DNA from 4 places in the Sporosarcina sp. FSL K6-3508 genome. Region 3 is predicted to be linked to each of the others. Evidence: predicted binding sites of a transcription regulator. Region 3 holds the regulator's gene; each other region holds the start of a gene.

Region 1 (4,219 bases), 1.4 Mb from region 3:
AACCTTCTTTGCAAGACATTTTCATTGCGAAAGTGGGGGAAGAGCATGCGTGAGTTTTGGATTATTTTCAAACAGAGTTTTATGACGAAAGCTAAAACTAAATCATTTTTTATTACGACGCTTATCATGGTTGCAGGAATTTTCCTTTTTGCGAATTTGCCGAGTATTATTGATAAGGCGGGTAAATTGATAGGAGACAGCAAAGAAGATAAAGTACTTGTTTTAGATCAAAGCGGTATGTTGGCTGAGCGTTTGCAACAACAGCTCAAGCAAAGTGATGAAGAGATTAAAGTCGAGCTTGCGGATGAACCGAAAGAACAGTTGTTAAAACAAGTGAAAGAGGAAGACATCGAAGCATTCATTGAATTGGATTTGGACGCAACGCAGACCATTCAAGCAACGTATACGACAGCAAGCTTGGTGGATAACTATTTGCCTTCTGCCTTACAAGATGCATTGCAGTCGATTCAGACGGAAGTAAAAGCAGAGCAATTATCGCTGTCCGGTGAACAAGTAGCTACTTTGTTTGCGCCGATTCAATTTGAAAAACAAAATATTTCTGATTCAGCTAAGTCAGAGGATGAACTGAATCAGGCGCGAGTGCTAGTTTATGTGCTGATGTTCGTCATTTATTTTGCGGTCATTATTTACTCTTCCATGATTGCTACAGAAGTGGCGACGGAGAAGTCTTCGCGTGTAATGGAAATCTTGATATCGAGTGTATCGCCGGTTAAGCATATGTTTGCGAAAGTGCTGGGTATCGGATCATTAGGGATTGTTCAGATTGTGGTTTATGGATTGGCGGGATTCATTGCGTACAAACTTTCTTCGATGGGAGAAGAAAATGAACTTTCCGCATTCTTCAGTCTAGAAAATTTACAAGTCAGCACGTTAGTCTATGCGGTGATTTTCTTCTTGTTGGGGTACTTTTTATATGCCACACTGGCAGCGTTGCTTGGTTCGCTTGTCAGCCGTACAGAGGATGTCCAGCAAATGATCATGCCAATGTCATTGCTCGTGGTAGCGGCATTCATCATTGCGGCAACAGGTCTTGGGAATCCTGAGCTAGGCTATTTGAAGATTGCTTCGTTCATTCCATTCTTCACACCGCTCGTTATGTTCTTGCGTGTCGGTATGTTGGATTTGCCGTTATGGGAACCCTTGCTTTCGATTGCCATTATGGTTGCGACGATTATCGTGCTCGGCTGGTTTGGAGCGAAGGTCTATCGTGGCGGGGTGTTGATGTACGGTCCATCGCGCTCATTGAAAGACTTGAAAAAAGCAATTCAATTAGGGAAAGAATAATATACTCTTAGATGTCAATGGTTTTTGACGAAAGAGATACGGTTTTGATAAAGGCTTTGCCATCTAAGAGAGAGAAACTGCGTTATGAGCGCTAGTGATACTGTTATGATCTAGTACAGGCAGTTAATGATCACAGGCAAACGCATGATACAATAAAAAGAACAAGGGCTGTTCCGAAGAAGAAATCATTTTTAAATGACTTTCGGGGCAGTCCTTGTTTTTCATGCTCTTTTCAGTTGGAGATGGCTTATGGTAAAATAGAGAACGAGTATTCGTGGGAGAGGTGCATTTATGGAGACGATCCGATTTTTACATACAGCTGATCTGCACTTGGACAGCCCCTTTAAAGGCATGGCCGCCGCCGGGCAATTGCTTAGATTGCAACAATCGACGTTCACGGCATTTGATCGCTTTATAGATTATGCAGTGAAAGAACAGCCAGACTTTATCTTAATCGTCGGCGATGTATATGATGGAGAAGACCGAAGCTTACGTGCGCAAATTCGTTTTCAGCAAGGAATGCAACGGCTTTTTGATGTTGGGATTCCTGTATTCATGACGTATGGAAACCATGATCATTTGGCAGGTAATTGGACAAGAGTCTCATTGCCGGCTAATGTGCAGGTATTTTCAGAAGAAGTAGAACAGAAGCAGATGACTGTAAAGGGGAAAGATGTGTTCTTGCACGGCTTTAGTTATCCTCAGCGGCATGTGAGAGAACCGATGATCGAGAAATATCCTAGTGCGCACGGTGAAGGTATTCATATTGGTTTGCTGCATGGCAGTGTGGCGGGAGATTCCGCGCATGCTGTGTATGCACCGTTCACTATCCGTGAATTGCAGGAAAAGAACTATCACTATTGGGCGCTGGGACATATCCATAAGCGTCAGCAGTTAGTGGAATATCCTCCCATCGTTTATCCCGGAAATTTGCAGGGACGGCATCGGAAAGAACAAGGAATAAAAGGATTTTACGATATTTCGTTATCCAGTGAAAAAGCATCTTTGAAGTTTGTTGAGACTTCGGATATTGTCTTTACTGAATTGACTATTTCGTGTGAAGGGATTGAATTTGCGGATGCTTGGTTGACGAAGTGTCAGGAAGCGATCGACGGGCTGGTTGCCGAGTCAGGAAGTGTGGTAGTGGAACTGGTGATGGAGCACGTCGAGGGACTGAGTGATGATCTGCAGGGGGCATCTACTGAATCGGAATGGCTGGATGTATTAAGGGAACAATATAGCGGTATGGAGCCGTTTGTGTGGATTTCATCAATTGAATGGCCCTTGGTTACGAATAGGGAGTTGCCGAAAGCTTTGCTGGAACCTATAGAACAAACAATAGAAAAATGGGAGCAGGACGACTGGAACAATCTTGTGAAAGATGTATACAGTCATCGGGCAGGGCGTTATTTGGAACGTTTGGAACCACATGATATAGAACAATTGAAACAGCAAGCGGCTGCTTTATTGGCAAATGAATTGCTGAAGGAAGGGTGATCAAATGAATATTCGAAAGATCGTCCTATATGGGTTTGGTCAGCATGAGAATGTAGAAATCAAATTTTCTAATGGCATGAATCTTCTATATGGTCCGAATGAAGCGGGCAAGACGACGATTCAGCAAGCGATTCTTCATATTTTATTCGGATTCCCGCAAAAGAATCAGCAAGAACTTCGCTATGAACCGAAAACAGGCGGAAAGTATGGCGGTTGTCTTTATGTAACGGACGCAGAATTTGGCAATTGGATGATTGAACGAGTGCGAGGTAAGTCCTCGGGTGACGTCAGAATACAGTTTGAAGATGGACGGACGGCAGGGGAAGAAGAGCTGAAATATTTATTGAGAGGCTATGACCGCCAGGCGTTTGAAGCGATCTTCTCGTTCTCGCTGTTTCAGCTGCAAGGTCTCGACAAGATGGACGAAGATGAACTGAGCCGCACCTTGCTGGCATCTGGCACTACAGGTCTCGACACGCTGTGGAAATTGGAAAAGAAATTAGAAAAAGAAACAGCCGGCTTATTTAAGAAGTCCGGAAAACTGCCGCTAATGAATCAAAAACTAGCGGAAATAAAAGAACTTGAACACGCAATCCAAAACGAACAGCAGAAACTTGCAGCCTACGAACCGTTAACGCAACGGCAACACCAATTGACAGAGCAAGTGAAAGCCTTGCGACTGGAAGAACAGCAGCTGCATGTACAAGCGGATGAACAGATGACCGCGATGCAGATCGTCCCGCTGCAACAACGACAGCAACAACTTTTAGAGCAATTGGCCGAGTATCCAAGCGGGGACTTCCCGGCAGACGGTATTCGAAGGTATGAAGAGCTAGCCAGCAAACAGACGGAATTGGAAATAAAAAAGGCTCGTTTAGAAAAAGAACAGCAACAATGGCAAACTGAACTAGTCGGGTTGCGACCAGAAAGTGAACGGCAGCAGTTGGAACGTTGGGTGGCTCAAGAAGCAGAATGGCATCGCTTGCGAACGGACACGCTCTCTGCTGAACAGGAAATCCGATTGCTCGCGACGAAAAAACAACAGCTGACACATCGTCTTGCTCTGACAGAGGCTCAGTTATTAGCTATCGAACAGATGGATATTTCAATTCAGAGAGAGCGTCAATTAGAACCGCTAGTGCAGGAACAGGCTGAGGCGGAGCAACAATTGACAACACTGAATCGTATGCTTGCAGAAGCGGAAAGTGAGCGCCAGGAAGCAGAGCAGCGGAAAGAACAGCTTGAACGCCAAGCTATCACAGAACAGGAAATGAAGAAGCTGGCGAAATGGCCTGAGTTGAAACGGCAACTTTCAGAAGCGAAACTTATGCTGTCTGTAGCGAATCATCAGCAATCATCGGAGCGCCTGGTTCCATTATTCTTACTCGTCATTGGTCTCATTATTGGAGTATATGGT
Region 2 (4,219 bases), 670 kb from region 3:
ATTTTATATGTAAAAGATAATGGCGGCGATGAAAATTATCATATTTATTCATCCGACTTTAACGGACAGAAAGAACGTGACTTAACTCCATATCCCGGTGTCCGTGTAGAAATGATCAGTAATTTGACAGGTGTCAAAGATGAAATCCTTATCGGTATGAATAAAGAAAATCCGACGGTCTTTGATGTGTACCGGCTAAATATTAAAACTGGTGATCTGGAGCATGTAGCGAAAAATCCGGGCAACATTGCCGGTTGGCTTGCAGACCATGACGGCAAGATCCGAATCGCGCTCGAATCAGACGGGGTTGATAGTACGGTACTGTATCGTGAAACGGAGAAGGATGAATTTAAACCACTTGTCCAGACGGAAAAAGGGGATATGATTTCACCGATTGCTTTTTCGAAAGATAACCAATCGATTTATGCATTGTCCAATAAGGATCGTGATAAAACTGAATTGGTCGTTCTTGACTTGAAGGCAAACGAAAAAGTCATCCATTTCAACCCGCAGGTCGATATTTTAGGAGCGGTGTATGATCCAGGGAAAGACGCCATTTTGGCAAGCGTCTATATGACAGATAAAATTCACTACGAGTTCTTTGATAAGGAATTGGAAAATACCTTCAATGATTTAAAAGAGAAACTGAACGTCGACGAAAGTCAGTTATCGATCGAAGATTACAATAAAGAAATGAGCAAGTTTATTGTAGCTGTGTCGGGTGATAAAGAATATGGAACCTATTATTACTACGACGCAGAAACGAAAGAACTGACAAAATTGACGGAGCTGGCACCATGGATCGATCGGGATTCGCTGGCGGATATGCATCCGATTTCGTATAAGAGCCGGGATGGCCTAACGATTCATGGTTATTTAACGTTGCCGAAGAATAAGAAAGCGGAGCAATTGCCATTAATCGTCAATCCACATGGCGGCCCTTGGGCACGTGATATGTGGGGCTATAATCCGGAAGTACAACTGCTTGCCAATCGTGGATATGCAGTTCTCCAAGTAAACTTCCGGTCTTCCACGGGATACGGAAAGGAATTCATGGATGCAGGCAATAAACAATGGGGATTAAAAATCCAGGATGACATAACAGACGGTGTTCAATGGGCTATCGATCAAGGCATTGCGGATCCTGACCGAATTGGTATTTACGGAGCATCGTTCGGAGGCTATGCTACACTGGCGGGCATTACGTTCACTCCTGATTTATACGCAGCAGCCGTGGACTATGTCGGAGTCTCCAATTTATTTACACTGCTCGATACGATCCCACCGTACTGGGAAACGATGAGAAATAATCTTTACAACCGAGTTGGCCACCCTGAAGAAGATAAAAAATTACTGGAAGCCGTCTCTCCTGTATTCCACGCCGATAAAATCAAAACGCCTCTGTTTGTTGCCCAAGGTGCAAACGACCCTCGGGTTAACAAGGCAGAATCCGATCAAATCGTGGAGGCTTTGAAGAAAAGAGGCATCGATGTCGAATACATGTTAAAGGACAATGAAGGACACGGATTCCAGAATGAAGAAAACCGTATTGAATTTTATCATGCGATGATTGAGTTTTTGGATAAGCATTTGAAGTGATATTGCGTACTTGCGCGAGACGCAATAATAAAGAAGAGTGCCCTCTAACCGAGTAATTGGTTAGAGGGCACTCTGTTTGCAAAGAAGCAATAGCCGGCACGAATTATGATATGGGGGATATTTCGATTATGAAATAGGCGGGTATCATGTGAAGGTGGAATATGAAGACGGAGAGCTTATTGGTATTTATTTGCATTGATTACTCGGCTTTACTTGCGTTTGATTAGTACGAAAGCCCGTCAAAGCAACTATCCGTTTTATCCTCCCACAACCGGGTAGTAAATAAATAGAATGAAAAACTGAGGAGGCATTGGAATGAGCAGAGAGCAAAATGAGTACTTTGAAGACCGAGCGGGAACGAAAGATGCGCGCTATCATGTCGTGCCGCATGACAATGAATGGGCAGTGAAACGCGAAGGGGAAGATGAGCCGATCTGCACGACGGATTCTCAAGACGAGGCAATCGATGAAGCGAAACAACTGGCGGAAGAAGATGGAACGATGGTTTATATTCATAACGACCGTGGTCGGATTGAAGAGCAACTGGATTTTAAATAGGCTATCATACAGTGAAGAAGGGTAAATCAAATACTCTAACACTTAGGCGTAATGAGGTGTAAAGAACAGTCAACTATCTTTTGGGATGATTGGCTGTTTCATTTTTCTCTCAATTAAATGTTTGACTATTCAATCAACTCGTGCTAACTTAATATACATAAAATAATAAATTGGCAAAGGAGCCTGTTTCAATAGCGAGTAGTCAGCTATTGAATAGGCTTCTTTTGTCTTTTTAGAGGAGGAATGGCAATATGAAGAACAAAATCACATTCAAAGCTTTGTTAAGTGTGATGGTTATTTGCTTGTTTTTTTCTATTCCTGTAAGTGCAGCTGACATTGGAAAATCAGCCTCGACTTCACAAGTACGTGATGACCAGAGTATTCAAGTGTTGGATAAGGGGAAATGGGCGCCTGACACGTATAGAGCTGTCCAAAACCTGATTGATAAGCACGGTGTCGGAAGTCCAAGTTACAATCCTAAACGAAAACCTTATGCTGTTTTTGATTGGGACCATACTAGTATTATGAGCGATACACAGGAGGCCCTTTTTCTTTATCAAATCGATCACTTGGCATTCAAACTAAAACCGGAAGAGTTTTATGAAATGATTAAAATGAATGTGCCGGACGGGCCCTTTTCAGACGAACTTCAAAACCTTCAAGGAGATGCGATCACTCTCGAGGAGATCACAGAGGATCTAAATCGCAATTATGAATATCTTTATTCCAACTATGAAGGGATGAATGGGAAAGAGTCGCTAGAAACACTTCGTTCAACTGATCAGTTTAAAGATTTCAAAGCAAAAATGTATTTTCTTTATGAAGCCATTGGGGAAACATACGGAATTGAAATCGGATATCCATGGGTACTTTATTTATTTGTCAACATGTCGACAGAAGAGATTCAGCAGCTTGCAGAGGCTTCAAATGATTATAGTCTAGGAGCAGGAATGGGATCGGTGACACTTAGAAGTCCTGAGTCCATGTCAGGAAAAACGGGTATTGTTGAGATCACCTATTCGACAGGACTGCGTCTGAGTTCCGAAATATCAAATCTTATGCATACATTTATTGAAAATGGGATTGACGTTTATGTTATTTCAGCTTCGATGGAAGATGTGGTCGAGGTATTTGCAACCAATCCAAAGTATGGATACAATCTTCCGAAAGAAAATGTGTTTGGGATGAGATTAAAAAAGAAGGATGGGATTATTCAAGCAAAATATGAAGACAATTGGCCGATTACTGCTCGAGAAGGCAAGGTAAAAATAATTGAACAATTCATCTCCAAAGAGCGGGGTGGTTACGGCCCAATATTTGCAGCGGGGGATACCCACACAGATTATGAAATGCTGACAGCTAAGGATGTGAAACTCGGTTTAATCATTAACCGTGTCAAAGCAGGCGATATTGGCAAACTTTCGAAAATAGCTGTAGAACGTATGGGAAAAAATAACCCAAAATTTATTCTTCAAGGAAGAAACGAGAATACAGGCTTATGGATACCGACTGAATCCACGATCAAGCTCGGGTCAAATGAAGAAAAATTGTTGGCGGATTAGGTACTGCACCACACAATGCTGATAATTGAGTGATGAACAAAAGAAAGAGCCCTTTAACCGAGCGTCTGGTTGGGGGCTTCTGTCTGCTTTTTACATCCTTTCTTTAGACAACAAATAAAGCCCTCTATTCTGTTGATGTAGAAAATGTATGCATTTGAATCAATTGGTAATATGAATAATGAACAGTTGTTTTTAAAAAGCAGATTCAATAAAAGTCGATCTGGCATCAGATTGGTTCAATTTGAACTTTTACATAACCCACCCTTTCACATAGATCATCACAGCGTTTTAATTCTTTCATAATGGGAATCCTACAAATGAAAGAAGATAAGCAAAGGAGCTGGGAAAATATGTTCGATTATACGGTTGAAACGACAAAAGGAAAAGATGAAGCGATCCGCGCTTTGGAAAATAGCTTGTCGGAAGAGAAGTTTGGTGTCCTTTGGAATTTTGATTTGACCAAAAAACTCAAAGAAAAGGGTGCTGATTTTGAAACTCCG
Region 3 (4,219 bases):
TTATCGTAGGTGGCAGCGGAATGTATATACAAGCAGTCTTATTTGATTATCGTTTCACGGAGCAGGCAGCCGATCCAGTAATTCGTCAAAGGTTGGAAGAGGAATTGGAATCGTCCGGGTCAGATGATTTATATGCCAGGCTGCGAATGTTGGATCCGAAAAGTGCAGAAAGTATCCATCCGAATAATCATCGACGATTAATTCGTGCGCTTGAAATAGTGGAGGTCACTGGCCGAACAAAGCAAGAGCACGAACAGCAACAGGGAAATCAGCCAATGTACCGTGAGTTGCTGATCGGGTTGGATTTACCTCGAGAACAGTTATACGAACGGATTGACCGACGCGTTGACTTGATGGTGGAGGCGGGATTGTATGCGGAAGTCCATGCTTTATGGGAGCGCGGAATCAGGGATACACAAGCGGTTCAGGCGATCGGTTATAAAGAGTTGATCGCGCATTTTAATGGACAGCTAACGAAGGAACAGGCGATTGAAGCCGTCAAAAAAAACACTCGGAACTATGCTAAAAGGCAATTGACATACTTCCGCAATAAATTACCTATCCAATGGGTCGAAGCGAATCAATCGAATGATGAAATTTTCAGAAGAACCTCTAAAATAATAGAGGATTTTCAGAAGTGAGTATGGAATAACTAGATAACAGAGACAGGGAGGCAATTGAATGGCACAAGGAAATATGCAAGATACGTTTTTGAATGCATTACGCAAGAACAATACATTCGTTACAATTTTTTTGTTAAACGGTTTTCAACTGAAAGGCCTTATTAAATCCTATGATAATTATACGGTCTTACTTGAATCGGAAGGCAAGCAGCAGCTCATTTACAAACATGCAATTTCAACATTTGCTCCTGCGAAACCCGTAATTTTAAAAGATGAACAATAAACAGGCGCTTGCCTGTTTTTTTGTGGTCTTTAGTAGGTCAACTGCAGTCCTTCTGTTAAACTAGATGATGAACAAATTGAAAAGAGGTACTACAAATGCAAATAGCACCAATTAATGATGAATTACTCATGAAATCTCAAGAAGCAGAGCAGTTGATTGCACCGTATGTAAAGGAAGTAGAAGACATTGCGTTCTACAATCAACGAAAGGTTCTTCAGGCTTTCAAGCAAAACCGTGTCAGTGATTTTCATTTATCTGGATCAACGGGCTATGGGTATGACGATAGCGGCCGTGACGTACTGGAACAGGTATACTCAGATGTCTTCGGCGCTGAAGACTGTCTGGTCAGGAATCAAATCATCTCTGGGACCCATGCGATCACGATCAGTTTATTCGGGATTCTGCGTCCGGGCGATGAGTTAATTTATATTACGGGTAAGCCTTATGACACGTTGGATTCCATCGTGTCAGGAAACGGAAAAGATACTGGATCACTGGAAGATTATCAAATTTCCTATCAGCATATTGACTTGCTGGAAGGCGGTGCTGTTGACTATGTCAAGGCTAAACAAGCAATTTCATCAAAAACCAAAGTGGTTGCGATTCAGCGCTCAAAAGGCTATTCGAGCAATCCATCCTTCCGTATACATGAAATAGAAGAAATCATCAAGGAAATCCGCAAAATAAAAGAAGACGTCGTGATATTTGTAGACAACTGCTACGGTGAATTCGTCGAGAAACAGGAACCGACTGAAGTAGGGGCGGATCTGATGGCGGGTTCACTAATAAAAAATCCAGGCGGCGGACTAGCTAGAACGGGCGGCTATATTGCAGGCAGGAAAGAACTCGTTGAAAAATGTGCATATCGCATGACATCACCGGGACTAGGGGCAGAAGCAGGGGCTTCATTGGATACGCTGTTGGAAATGTATCAAGGTTTCTTTTTAGCGCCGCACGTAGTCAGCCAGGCCGTTAAAGGAGCTTTGTTTACAGCTGCATTTTTCGAGCAGTTTGGAATGGATACTACACCGCATTATAGTGAACGGAGAACTGATCTCATTCAATCTGTCAACTTCTCATCAGCAGAACAAATGATCAAGTTTTGTCAGATGATCCAGGATAACTCACCGATCAATGCGCACTATGCTCCTGAACCATCTTATATGCCCGGCTATTCGGATGATGTCATCATGGCTGCAGGCACATTTATACAAGGCTCCAGTATTGAGCTGACAGCTGACGGTCCGATTCGACCTCCTTACACCGCTTACATTCAAGGCGGTTTAACGTATGAGCATGTAAAAACAGCTGTACTCACTTCCATGGAGCAATTATTAGAGCGAAAATTAATCTAAAGAAAAAAGTGTATCAAGAACCTATAGGGGTTCTTGATACACTTTTTTTAATGGATCATTCGGTAAACACCGACGACTTTACCAAGTATGGACACATGATTCACGATAATAGGATCCATGGAAGAATTTTCAGGCTGTAAGCGGAAGTAATCTTTCTCTTTAAAAAAACGTTTTACAGTAGCTTCATCTTCCTCTGTCATCGCCACCACGATTTCTCCATTGGAAGCTGTATGTGTTTGTCTGACGATGACACGGTCGCCATTCAAAATACCTGCCTCGATCATACTGTCACCGACGATTTCCAACATGAAGATCTCATCATCTGAAGAACCGAACGTATCTGGTAATGGAAAATATTCTTCAATATTTTCTACAGTTGTAATCGGAGTCCCTGCTGTAACTTTACCGATCAAAGGAACATGCATGACGCCGCTCTTTAATTCGTCTAGTCCTTCCGGGTCTAAGACTTCTATTGCACGCGGCTTAGTAGGGTCCCGGCGAATAAACCCCTTGTTTTCCAATCGAGATAAGTGACCATGTACAGTGGAGCTAGATGCCAGTCCTACTGCTTCCCCGATTTCACGCACGGATGGCGGATATCCTTTTAGCCGTACTTCATCTTTAATAAAAGCTAATATTTCTTCTTGTCTTTTAGATATTTTCTTCAATCTATTCACCTCTTCAAATTGTTTACTAATAAATAGAGATACAGCTCAAGTATTTTGAATATAGTATAACATGTGTTCGATTAGTAATCAAACAAAGGTTCGAATTCTGCTTGACAGCCAATCGTACGTTCTCTTATAATAGAGAACAAGCATTCCGAACGTGCATTCTAAAAAGTAGACTACTAGGGGGATTTATCATGAAATTTCTTAAAGAAAATTATTACTTTATCGTACTATTAATCGTTTTTCTTAGTGTTGCAGCTTATCAATTGGACAAACTGTCTGAAGAAGATAATTATCTAGAAATTGTCATCAATGACGGGGACACATTATGGGGGCTTGCAACCAACTATTCAGATGGAACACCTGCGCACCATTGGATTGAACAAGTTAAATCATTAAATGAATTGCAGACTGATCAAATTAATTCGGGTGAATTATTACGCCTTCCTGTTAAAATGAACCCACAAGCTGAACATCGTGTGGCTGAGATGGGGGAGGAAGCGGATGAATAAAAAAAAGTGTGTAATTTATTGTCGGGTCAGTACCGAAAAGGAGAGTCAAGAACAATCCATTGTCAGACAGCAGGAAGAGCTGGAAATATTGGCGGCAGAAATGTTTTATGGATGTGTAGGTATATTCACTGATCGCCAGAGCGGTTATGATATGGACCGTGAAGGTCTGTTGAATTTATTGGATCGTATACAAGCAGAACCAATCGATGCTGTCTTTATTCAAGATGAGACAAGATTAGGAAGAGGCAATGCGAGGGTGGCCATCCTGCATGTCATTGCTAAATCGAACACAGCTGTTATTTCAAACCATACAAATGGAGCACTGGAGTTAAATGAAATGGATACGATGCTGCTGGAGATTTTAGCGATTGTAGAAGAATACCAACGGAAACTCCATAATGCCAAAATACGAAGAGGAATGAAAAGAGCGGTTCAAAGAGGTTACGACCCTTCCCGTAACTTGCATAATATCGACCGGGGCCCAGGAAGAGAACGACTCGAATTGCCTATTGAAGAAATTGTCGCGTTGCGCAACAAAGGAATGACATTCGATGAGATTTCGAGAGTATTGAACGGACTTGGCCATTCGGTTAGCAAAGCAACTGTCCATAGAAGATATAAAGAGTTTCAAGAGCAGGAACACTAATCGTTTGCACTTTTCCTTCAGGTTGTTTACATTTTAGTAAATGAAGAAATTTTGGAGGGTGTAAAGATGTTATCTGAAAAAAAGATTAAGCGTATTAATGAGTTGGCAAATAAATCCAAGACTACAGGG
Region 4 (4,219 bases), 390 kb from region 3:
CATAGTACACCTCTTTTCTGTTTCATGACCTTTAATTAGAAACCTTGGAAATCACCAAAGATCGGGCTGAGCAAACTAGTCAGGTACACCATTCCATTAAAGAACAGCAAAATCCCAAATGCAATCATGAGATATCCGCCCGCTTTGGTAATTTTCATGCTGTGCTTTCGAATCCAACCAATTCTTGTGATGAAGAAAGACAAGAAGAAAAACGGAATCGCAAAGCCAAGAACATACAACATCATATACAACATACTAGAAGCCGGATTTGTAGCCGCCAAATAAATGATCGCTCCAATTATTGGCCCCATACAAGGCTGCCAGCCAGCGGAAAACGCTAACCCGATTAAAGCAGTGCCGAGATAACCGGCCGGCCGATTCTTGAATTGCAGCTTTTTCTCCTTCATCAGAAATTCAGGTTTGAATAATCCAATGGTCATCAAACCAAAAAGGACAATGAAGATCGCACCAATTTGACGGATTAAATCTTGATACTGTAAAAATATTGCTCCGATAAACGATGTACTGAATCCCAGAAAGACAAACACAACGGAAAATCCGAGTAAAAAGAATAACGTATGTAAAATACCGGTACGGTTCATACCTTTTGACTTATCTCCCAGATCATCCAACGACATTCCGGTGATGTACGATATAAAGGCTGGGTATAACGGCAAGACGCACGGAGAAATGAAACTTAGAAAACCCGCTCCGAACGCAAAAAATATATTCACATCCGTTCCCAAACTATTTCCTCCTTCACGCTAAGCAATAGTAGATAGACGGCAGACATATTTTATCCCGCCAACTCTCCCACCCTATCGTAACAAAACCGCGTATAGATTACGCCCCATTTGTTTGTGAAATCTTTTTGACAACCTCTCAGCCATTCTCCTGTATGCTGTTCTGAAGTTCATACATTGTGAATTGTATAGTACCATCCTTTTTGCTCAAGCAATTTCGGGTGAGTTCCTAACGCCGGTCGAGGCTCGACAGCGTCTTCCGCTTTTAACTTCTATCCAGCTGCAGACGCCAGCCTCTCGGAACGTTTCAGACAAGCAGTAAAGGCAAAAAACGCCTTTATTGCTTTCCTTCCAACGCCTGTCGAGGCTAAACGGCGTCTTCCGCTTTTATTTATATCCAGCTGCAGACGCCAGCCTCTCGGGACGTTTCAGACAAGCAGTAAAGGCAAAAAACGCCTTTATTGCTCGTCTTCCAACGCCTGTCGAGGCTAAACGGCGTCTTCCGTTTTTATTTATATCCAGCTGCAGACGCCAGCCTCTCGGGACGTTTCAGACAAGCAGTAAAGGCAAAAAACGCCTTTATTGCTCGTCTTCCAACGCCTGTCGAGGCTAAACGGCGTCTTCCGCTTTTATTTATAATGCCCGCCAATTAGCTTGTTTCGCCTGTAAGCAGTCCCGCCGGAAGTGATGGAGACGGCGCGGAGTATGGCTGTGGAGCCGTATTTTAGGCGGAGTTCATCCATTACATGACCGATCCGCTGTTGTTTCCAGTTGGTTGGTTTGAACAAGTCGAGCTGGATGCCGTGTTCAGTTTCTAAATTGGTAAGGGTGACGGAAATGTGGCGGACGGGTCGGCCATCGTGGTAAGTCTCAAGCAGTTCTACACATGTGTGGTAGATGACCAAGGTTTCATTCGTTGCTTCCGCCAGCGTTTTTCTGCGTTGAAATCCGCCACCTAAGGCATGTTTGGAATAGCCGAATGACAGTTGCACAGTGCGACCTTTCTTGCCTGCCAATCGTGCGCGCATAGCAGTGTCCTCACACATCTCCAGGAGAACGGTTAAAATCTCATTCATCTTTATGTAATCTCGCAGCAAGGTCTGACCTTTGCCGTAACTGATTTGTCCTTTGATCAAAACCGATCCGAGCGTTGAATAATCAATTCCGTGCGCATGGTAATATAACTGGTTTCCCATGACGCCAAATTTCTTTTCCAGACGCTCAAGCGGTGTTCTTGCCAGGTCGCCCACAGAATAAATCCCCATGTCTTCCAATGTGCGTTCCATTCTTCTGCCGATTCCCCACATATTCCGAAGAGGTGATACTGGCCAAAGCTTCTTCGGCACATCTTCGTATGTCCAGTATGCCACACCTGTTTTCTTCGCCTCCAAATCAAGCGCCAGCTTAGCTAACAGCATATTCGGACCAACCCCGCAAGCGGAATGAAGTTGAAACTGCCGATACAACTCATCCTGTATCCGATAGATGATGTCATCCAAGGGGCCCCATAACTTTTCTGTCCCTGTGAAATCGACGAAACTTTCATCAATGCTGTATACATGGATTGCTTCTTTCGGAACATAGCGATTCAATAACTTCGTCAGTTCCATCGAAACATCAATAAAAAATTGCATTTTCGGCTCAATCAAATGAATACTTGCATCGTTTGGAATCTCATATAGCCGCATACCTGTCTTGATGCCGAACTGCTTTTTGAGCGGCGGAGACGCAGCAAGGACAACCCCGCCTTTACGCTCAATATCGCCGATAATCGCAATTGGCACCTTCATCACATCCAACCCTTCCATTGCAGCAGCACAGCTGGCGTAGAAGCTGCGCATATCTAAACAAGCGATCTGTCTGTGTGGCAAGTGCTCTGTCATGACCTTCACCTCCATAAGAACGAATGTTCCTCACCCCTATATTACCCACCCACACAGAGTTCAATCAATGGGAGTTGGCGGATAAATGACATAAAATTGGGCGTAGTAGGTTTTTTGAACAAAAAAACAGCCAAACAATAGGCTGTTTTTGTCCTTATTTAAAGAGAAATATCCTGTGGCGGTTCTCCGGATTTATTCATTAGACGAATGGCTTCAGGTTCAATTTTCAAAATCACCAATTTCGGATCCTCGGGACCATCAAACCATTTTTTTATTTGATTATTCCAAATTTTCTTCTTGATCTGTTCATCTGAAGAAATGGATACACGCCCTGCGTATTCGACATACGCATCACCAAATCCCTCTCCCTCATAACCGATTAGAATATGGGTATACGGATTATCTTCTAGATCCTCCACCTTATCCGTCTGGTTGCTCGTAGGTGTGTAGAGCGACAAGCCATCATTCACAAACGTCATATACCGACTATACGGCTTATTATTATCAACCGTCGCCATCGTACCAATAAAACTTTCATCTAAAATTTTCTTCACTGTATCCATCGCATTCATCAACGATCGCTCCTTTCACGATTACTTCTACTCTTCCCAAATGATCATTTTCTAAACTTTGAGAGAGAAGCAATCCATTCGAGTGACCGGACAAACCACGAATTCCAAGATCAAGAAGGCTTCTTGACATTATATCCTTGCTCATCATAAGGCTGAAGACAGCCCAACCACTTATCCTCCAGTTCCATCAGCGCTTCTTTTGCATTGTAAAATGGACCTTCCTTCTTTTTAAGGGTTTCCAGGATGTCTATTTGAAACGCTTCTTTTCCAAATGTGTTCCACTCTTCTTGCAGCGCTTTATTCATATACACACCTGTATTCAGACTGAATTTCACCCCATTTAATGTTTTGAAATTCGGTGTACTGCCAATAAACAATTTTTGATTTACGGTGTTTTTAATTTGATATACACCTGCCTCGATCTTCGTCTCTTTATATAACTGTTTCAATTCTTTTTTTCGATCCATTTGCATCTCCTGCTTCCTCATTATGATTTCAGCCAATATTGACTCCCATCTGACGTACGGTCCAGTAATCCATACTCGATTAAATACCTTCTGATCAGCACATAATCTTCATAAACTTCTTCTAAAATACAATTTGTTTCCTGTTCACTGTAAGTGACTTCATTGTCAAATCGCTTCGTAAGCTCCCGCAGAACAATTAGGCGCTGTTTTTCTTTTGGCGGGAATTTCTCTAACCGTCCTGTCGTTCCATCAGGGAAAAACTTCTTAATGGTCTCCTGTTTTTCTTTTTCCGTCACAGCGTATCGGTCATCGACCATTTTAGCCGTCGTATGAGGCGGTATGAAAGCTGGTGCATATTCGTCCTTTTCTTTCAGTAATTCCATCATCGCTAAAAACGTCTTCGCTTGACGTTCCTTCTCTTTCAAGACAAAGCGATGATGCCGTACAGTAGACGTACTGCCGATCCCTAACGTCTGCTGTACGTCTTTATCATTCCTGCCTTGATAAAAGAGATGAAGAAGCTGGCTTTGATGACTTGTAAGACCAGTCAATTT

Evidence for each region. The regulator LexA, encoded in region 3, represses DNA repair genes until DNA is damaged. The targets are predictions, from matches to a motif close to CGAACATATGTTCG.
Region 1: a site for LexA is predicted at 1,567-1,580, ahead of MKX97_RS13440 (DNA repair exonuclease). Genes of this name have one in related genera too.
Region 2: a site for LexA is predicted at 2,268-2,281, ahead of MKX97_RS03010 (haloacid dehalogenase-like hydrolase). Genes of this name have one in related genera too.
Region 4: a site for LexA is predicted at 2,643-2,656, ahead of MKX97_RS08295 (UV damage repair protein UvrX). Genes of this name have one in related genera too.

What each region holds. Positions count from the first base shown of each region.
Region 1 is NZ_CP152016.1:2,705,675-2,709,893, reverse strand. It holds gene MKX97_RS13450 (ABC transporter ATP-binding protein) at 1-53, shown strand, start outside; gene MKX97_RS13445 (ABC transporter permease) at 46-1,305, shown strand; gene MKX97_RS13440 (DNA repair exonuclease) at 1,597-2,802, shown strand; gene MKX97_RS13435 (AAA family ATPase) at 2,807-4,219, shown strand, end outside.
Region 2 is NZ_CP152016.1:643,422-647,640, forward strand. It holds gene MKX97_RS03000 (S9 family peptidase) at 1-1,599, shown strand, start outside; gene MKX97_RS03005 (DUF2188 domain-containing protein) at 1,915-2,157, shown strand; gene MKX97_RS03010 (haloacid dehalogenase-like hydrolase) at 2,409-3,719, shown strand; gene MKX97_RS03015 (DUF302 domain-containing protein) at 4,070-4,219, shown strand, end outside.
Region 3 is NZ_CP152016.1:1,316,857-1,321,075, forward strand. It holds gene miaA (tRNA (adenosine(37)-N6)-dimethylallyltransferase MiaA) at 1-641, shown strand, start outside; gene hfq (RNA chaperone Hfq) at 682-906, shown strand; gene MKX97_RS06115 (aminotransferase class I/II-fold pyridoxal phosphate-dependent enzyme) at 1,002-2,261, shown strand; gene lexA (transcriptional repressor LexA) at 2,309-2,929, opposite strand; gene MKX97_RS06125 (LysM peptidoglycan-binding domain-containing protein) at 3,127-3,444, shown strand; gene MKX97_RS06130 (recombinase family protein) at 3,437-4,090, shown strand; gene MKX97_RS06135 (DUF896 domain-containing protein) at 4,157-4,219, shown strand, end outside.
Region 4 is NZ_CP152016.1:1,707,989-1,712,207, reverse strand. It holds gene MKX97_RS08305 (thioredoxin family protein) at 1-3, opposite strand, end outside; gene MKX97_RS08300 (cytochrome c biogenesis protein CcdA) at 36-746, opposite strand; gene MKX97_RS08295 (UV damage repair protein UvrX) at 1,373-2,626, opposite strand; gene MKX97_RS08290 (pyridoxamine 5'-phosphate oxidase family protein) at 2,785-3,198, opposite strand; gene MKX97_RS08285 (GIY-YIG nuclease family protein) at 3,309-3,665, opposite strand; gene MKX97_RS08280 (DUF2087 domain-containing protein) at 3,686-4,219, opposite strand, start outside.